2 linked regions of the Halorhodospira halophila genome follow. The protein of the gene in region 1 interacts with the protein of each later gene in a pairwise test. Links are inferred from orthologs where the notes say so. Each region holds a gene or a part of one and is shown in the gene's direction. Other genes may lie near its edges. The genes, in order: rlmN and ftsZ.

What was found.
Region 2: the proteins of rlmN (region 1) and ftsZ interact in binary tests that used the Escherichia coli proteins (3 or more experiments, as listed by UniProt). The link is inferred for Halorhodospira halophila from one-to-one orthologs.

What each region holds. Positions count from the first base shown.
Region 1 is NZ_NHSN01000025.1:65,833-69,129, reverse strand. What follows is about bases 119-3,101. They hold rlmN (23S rRNA (adenine(2503)-C(2))-methyltransferase RlmN), read left to right. Parts: upstream 119-1,046; coding sequence 1,047-2,156; downstream 2,157-3,101. Other genes in these bases: CCR79_RS09640 (helix-turn-helix domain-containing protein), read left to right, coding at 2,893-3,101; CCR79_RS09645 (tetratricopeptide repeat protein), read left to right, coding at 2,153-2,896; ndk (nucleoside-diphosphate kinase), read left to right, coding at 641-1,066; CCR79_RS09660 (HesB/IscA family protein), read left to right, coding at 179-508. Also shown: cysE (serine O-acetyltransferase), read left to right, coding at 1-111; more of CCR79_RS09640, read left to right, coding at 3,102-3,297.
Region 2 is NZ_NHSN01000025.1:376,369-379,592, reverse strand. The notes cover bases 207-3,116. They hold ftsZ (cell division protein FtsZ), read left to right. Parts: upstream 207-1,036; coding sequence 1,037-2,197; downstream 2,198-3,116. Other genes in these bases: lpxC (UDP-3-O-acyl-N-acetylglucosamine deacetylase), read left to right, coding at 2,358-3,116; ftsA (cell division protein FtsA), read left to right, coding at 207-988. Also shown: more of ftsA, read left to right, coding at 1-206; more of lpxC, read left to right, coding at 3,117-3,224. UniProt on the Escherichia coli protein: Essential cell division protein that forms a contractile ring structure (Z ring) at the future cell division site. The regulation of the ring assembly controls the timing and the location of cell division.

The sequences.
Region 1 (3,297 bases):
GTGCAGCAGATGGGCGGGCGGCTTGAAGAGACCCGCGTGCCGGATCTGGAGGTCGACGAGACGTCGGTCGAGAAGGCGTGCGGCGAGCACCACCGGGACGCTTCCCGCTAGCTGCCGGAACCCCCTAGAATGCAGACAGATGCGCCGTTACGGCGCGCCCAGTGACAGGAGGCAAGTCATGCCCGTAACCCTGACCGAACGTGCCGCGCGGCATGTCGAGAAGATGCTCGCCAGCCAGGATGCTGACCGGGCCCACGGCCTGCGCCTGGGGATCAAGGCCAGTGGCTGCTCCGGCTTCGCCTACGTGGTCGATTACGCCGAGGAGATCGGCGATCAGGATCTTGTCGTCGAGAGCCACGGGGTGAAGGTGGTGATGGCGCAACAGCACCGGCCGTTTCTGGAAGGCACCGAGGTGGACTACGTGCGCGACGGTATCAATTACCGTTTCGATTTCCGCAACCCGAACGTCCGCGATCTGTGTGGGTGCGGCGAGAGCTTTGCCGTGTGAACGGCCCAACCGCGGCGAGATTGTCGGCGCCCGGAACGGAGGGGTAGACTGTCCGACTGCCCAAGGCGCCGCAGCATTCCAGCGCTGCGGCTTTTTTGTTGAACGCGAGCATTCATCAGTCAGGAGATCCTAATGGCCGTCGAGCGAACCCTTTCCATCATCAAGCCGGATGCCGTAGCGCAGAACGCGATCGGCGAGATCCTTGCCCGCTTCGAGCGCTCTGGCCTGCGCGTGGTGGCTGCGCGCATGGTTCGGCTGAGCACCGAGCAGGCCGAGAGCTTCTACGCTGTGCACAGGGAGCGTCCGTTCTTCAATGACCTGGTCGGCTTCATGACCTCCGGGCCGGTGATGGTGCAGGTTCTCGAGGGCGAGGACGCCATCCGCAAGAACCGCGAGATCATGGGCGCCACCAACCCCAAGGAGGCGGCTGCAGGCACCCTCCGCCACGACTACGCGGAGAGCATCGATGCCAATGCGGTCCACGGGTCGGACAGCCCCGAGACGGCGGAACAGGAGATCGAGTTCTTCTTCAAGGCCGATGAGATCTGCTCCCGCTGACCACGAGGCGGTGCACGCCGAGCGCCAGTCGGGCCCGGTCGAGCTGCTCGGGCTCGATCGGCCGCGGCTGGCCGCTTTCTTCGATGCCCTGGGCGAAAAGCGGTTCCGCGCCCGGCAGATGATGCAGTGGCTGCATCAGCGCCACGTCTACGATTTCGACGAGATGACCGACCTGAGCAAGGCGCTGCGCCAGCGGCTGCGCGAGAACGCCCGGGTCGGTCTGCCCGAGGTGGCCGCCGACCAGCAGGCCAGCGACGGCACCCGCAAGTGGGTGGTGCGCCTGGCCGACGGCAACTGTGTCGAGGCCGTCTACATCCCGGAGCCGAAGCGTGGGACGCTGTGCGTCTCCTCGCAGGCCGGCTGCCCGATGGGCTGCACCTTCTGCGCTACGGCGGAGGGCGGGTTCTCGCGGAATCTCAGCGCCGCCGAGATCGTCGGTCAGGTTCACATCGCGCGCCGCCACCTGCCGGAGGGGGCGATCACCAACATCGTCTTCATGGGCATGGGCGAGCCGCTGCTCAACTTCGACCCGGTCATCTCGGCGTCGCGGGTGTTCACCGACGATTTCGGGTTCGTTCTCTCCAAGCGTCGGGTCACGATCTCGACCTCGGGAGTGGTCCACGCCATCGAGCGGATGCAGCGCATCACGGACGTGAGTCTGGCGGTCTCACTGCACGCTCCGAATAACGAGCTGCGCAACGAGCTGGTTCCGCTCAATCGCAAGAACCCTCTGGAGCGCCTGCTGCCGGCCTGCCACGCGTACATCGCCGACAAGCCCCATAGGCGCATCACCTGGGAGTACGTCATGCTCGATGGGGTCAACGACCAAGACGAGCACGCCCGGGAGCTGATCGAGCGGCTGCGGGGGATTCCGTCCAAGGTGAACCTGATCCCGTTCAATCCCTACCCGGGGGCACGCTACGGCCGCTCGCCACAGCGGCGGGTGCGCCGCTTCGCGGATCGACTGCTCGAGCACGGCCTGACCGCGACCATCCGCGAAACCCGTGGTGATGATATCGATGGGGCGTGCGGCCAGCTCGTCGGCGAGATCCGCGATGCGCGGCCCAGTAAGGTGGCGGGAACGGCGTGAAGCGCACGGGGCCCATGCTGGCGGCCCTGCTGGCGGTCGGGTGCGCTGCCGGGCCCGAGATGCCGGATGACCAGCGCGCAGCCGACAGCCACGCCGGGGCAGGGCTTCATCTGATCGCCCATGCGCAGCCGGAGGCCGCCCGCTCGCGCCTGGAGCGGGCGTTGCAGATCGATGGAGAACACCCACAGGCGCTTTCCGGCATGGGGCTCGTGGCCGAGTCGCAGGGCGATCTGGAGATGGCCCACGAATACCATCGGCGTGCCGCGCAGGCCGCTCCGGACTCGGGGCCTATCCTGAACAACCGGGGGCGGAGTCTGTGCCGTGCCGGGCAAGTGGATGAGGCGCTGGAGGTCTTCGGGGATGCCGCCGGGGCGGGTGGCTATGATTCCGCCGAAGTGCCGTTGACCAACGCCGCCCGCTGCGCCCTCGATGCGGGGCGCGAGGATGCCGCTGCCCGCCGCGCCGATGCTGCCGTCGAGGCGGCACCGGGGTTTGCCCCGGCGCGTGTGGTGCGCGGGGAGCTGCGTTACCGCCAGGGGGCGCTGGAGGCGGCCGCCGAAGACTTGGAACGTGCCCGTGACAGCGGTGGCGCCGGGGCGCGCGGCCTTTACTGGTCGGCACGCGTGGCGGCCGAGCAGGGGCGGCCGGAGGAGGCGGCCGCCTTCGCCGAGATGCTGGCCGAGCGTTTCCCTGGTTCGGGGTGGAACGAACGTTTGCACGCGGATGAGGTCGGGCCATGACTGATGAAACGGGGCAGGACGACAGCGACGGGGCGCGGCCCCGGGCCGATGCCCCGGATGATGCCGGGGACAAGGGCGCCCGGCCGTCGCCGGGGCAGCAACTGCGCCGCGCCCGTGAGGCGCAGGGGCGTACCGTGCGTGCGGTGGGGTCGAGTCTCAACCTGTCGGCGGACCGGGTGACGGCCCTCGAGGAAGATGACGACGAACGTCTGCCGCCGCCAACCTTCGTGCGCGGTTACCTACGCGCCTATGCGCGCCTGGTCGAACTCGATCCCGAGGCGGTGGTCGAGGCGTACAACCGGCGCCGGGGCAGCGATCCGGCCAGCGAGGAGCGGGCCGTGGGCAATGTGGGAGCCGTTGAGCCCCGACCGGCCGGGCGCCGCCGGCGGCGCTGGTTGCCG
Region 2 (3,224 bases), 310 kb from region 1 along the record:
GGGCAGCCACATCCGCAGCCTCAACTCCCACGGGATGGTGGCCATCCGCGACAAGGAGGTCCGCCAGGCCGATCTGGAGCGTGTCCTCGATGGGGCCAAGGCGGTGGCGATCCCGGCGGACCAGCAGATCCTGCACGTGATCCCGCAGGAGTTCGTCATCGACAGCCAGGAGGGTATCCGCGATCCCCTGGGCATGGCCGGCGTGCGGCTGGAGGCGCGGGTCCACATGGTCACCGGTGCGGTCTCGGCGGCGGACAACATCACCAAGTGCGTCCGCCGCTGCCAGCTGGACGTGGACGACATCGTTCTCCAGCAGCTGGCGGCGAGCCACGCTGTGCTCAGCGACGACGAGAAGGAGCTGGGCGTCTGCCTCGTCGATATCGGCGGCGGGACCACCGATATCGCGGTGTTCACCGGCGGCGCCATCCGCCATACCGCCGTCATCCCCATCGCCGGGCACCAGGTCACCAACGACATCGCGGTGGCGCTGCGGACGCCGACGCACCACGCCGAGGACATCAAGGTGCGCTACGCCTGCGCCCTGTCGCAGCTGGCCAACCCCGAGGAGAGCATCGAGGTGCCCTCGGTGGGTGACCGGCCGCCGCGCCGCCTGTCCCGCCAGTCGCTGGCGTCGGTGGTGGAGCCGCGCTACGAGGAACTGCTCTCGCTGGTGCAGTCGGAGCTGCGCAAGAGCGGCTTCGAAGATCTGATCCCGGCGGGCATCGTGCTCACCGGCGGTAGCTCGAAGATGGAGGGGGTCACCGATCTGGCCGAGGAGGTCTTCCACCTGCCGGTGCGCATCGGGGTGCCGAAGTTCGTTACCGGCCTATCCGATGTGGTGCGCAACCCGATGTACTCCACCGGCGTCGGTCTGCTCGCCTTCGGCGCGCGCAACCGCGAAAGCGGCATGTCGCCGGCGCTGGCGCAGGACGCCGGGATAACCGCCTTGTGGGGGCGGATGAAGAACTGGTTCAAGGGCAATTTCTAGTCATTTCAGTAATCGCTAGCGTCCGCGACGCTTGAGGAGGGCAGCATCATGTTTGATCTGATGGATACCGCCAATCAGAACGCGGTCATCAAGGTGATCGGAGTCGGCGGCGGCGGTGGCAACGCCGTCCAGCACATGGTTGAGAGCGAGATCGAGGGCGTGGAGTTCATCTACGCCAACACCGACGCCCAGGCCCTGGCCAATACCCGCGCCGGGGTGACGGTGCAGCTCGGTTCCGGCATCACCAAGGGCCTGGGGGCCGGGGCCGATCCGACCACCGGCCGGCAGGCGGCCGAGGAGTCCCGTGACCGCCTTCAGGAAGTGCTCGACGGGGCGGACATGGTCTTCATCACCGCCGGCATGGGCGGTGGCACGGGCACGGGGGCGGCCCCGGTGGTGGCCGAGGTCGCCCGCGAGATGGGCATCCTCGCCGTGGCGGTGGTGACCAAGCCGTTCCCGTTCGAGGGCAACAAGCGCATGGGCGTGGCCCAGGAGGGCATCAAGGAGCTGGAGAACAGCGTCGATTCGCTGATCACCATCCCCAATGAGCGGCTTCTGCCGGTGCTCGGCAAGAACCTGACCCTGATCGACGCCTTCAAGTCGGCCAACGACGTGCTCCATGGCGCGGTGCGCGGTATTGCTGAGCTGATCACCCGTCCGGGCCTGATCAACGTCGACTTTGCCGACGTGCGCACCGTGATGTCCGAGATGGGCATGGCGGTGATGGGCAACGGCGTGGCCTCGGGCGAGGGGCGTGCCCGCGAGGCGGCCGACCGGGCCATCGCCTGCCCGCTGCTCGAGGACTTCAACCTGGCCGGCGCCAACGGTGTTCTGGTCAACGTCACCGGTGGCTACAACCTCTCCATCGGCGAGTTCGACGAGGTCGGCAACGCCGTGCGCGAGTACGCCTCCGACGAGGCGACCGTGGTGGTCGGTGCCGTGATCGACCCCGAACTGGAGGACGAGCTGCGCGTGACGGTGGTGGCCACCGGTCTGGGGCCGGCGGTTCAGTCCGCTGAGGATGTGGCTCGCGTCGCCCAGCAGGCGCAGCCCGGTCCGCGCAAGCACACCGGCGAGGTCGACTACGCGCAGCTCGACCGGCCCACGGTGATCCGGCAGAACGCCGCCAACGAGCGCAAGGAGGCGGATACCGACGGCGACATGGAGTACCTGGATATCCCGGCGTTCCTGCGTCGCCAGGCCGACTGAGGCGCGGCGCGTTTTGTGCGCTGCAATATACTTTTTGGATTTGTTACACTAATATTTCGCGACGTCTCGCCGCTATAAACGGTGAAGGCGGTGTGTCCGGTCGCGCTGGTTGCGGCTGAGCACACATGTAGCCGCATGAGCAGTGGAGCCGAGTCGAGCCATGATCCGTCAACGCACCTTGAAGAACAGCATCCGCGCGACCGGCGTGGGCCTGCACACCGGCGAGAAGGTCTACCTGACCCTCCGCCCGGCTCCGGCCAATGCGGGCATCATATTCCGGCGGACGGATCTCGATCGCGAGATCAAGGCAACGGCCGCTGCGGTGGGCGACACCCGTCTCTCGACCTGCCTGGTCGAGGACGGGGTGCGCGTGTCCACCGTCGAGCACCTGCTCTCGGCGCTGGCCGGACTCGGGATCGACAACTGCTACGTCGATCTCTCCGCCGCCGAGGTACCGATTATGGACGGCAGTGCGGCGCCTTTTGTGTTCCTGGTCCGCTCTGCCGGGATCAAGGAGCAGGAGGCGCCGAAGCGCTTTGTGCGCATCCTGGAGCCGGTCCAGGTCGTCGACGGTGACAAGTGGGTGGCCTTCGAGCCCTTCGAGGGCTTCAAGGTCAGCTTCACCATCGACTTCGACCATCCGGTCTTCCTCGATCAGCACGCCCGGGCCGAGGTGGATTTCTCCTCGACCTCGTTCATCAAGGAGGTCAGCCGGGCGCGGACCTTCGGGTTCATGAAGGAGATCGAGGCGCTGCGGGCTTCCCGTCTGGCCCTGGGGGGCAGCCTGGACAACGCCATCGTGGTCGACGACTACCGGGTGCTGAACGAGGACGGGCTGCGCTACCGGGACGAATTCGTCAAGCACAAGATCCTCGACGCCATCGGCGACCTCTACCTGCTGGGCAGCAGCCTGATCGGCTCTTTCCACGGGCACAAGTCCGGGCACGCCCTCAACAACCGCCTCCTGCGCAAGCTCCTCGAGCACGAGCACGCCTGGGAGGAGGTGACCTTCGAGGAGCTCGACGAA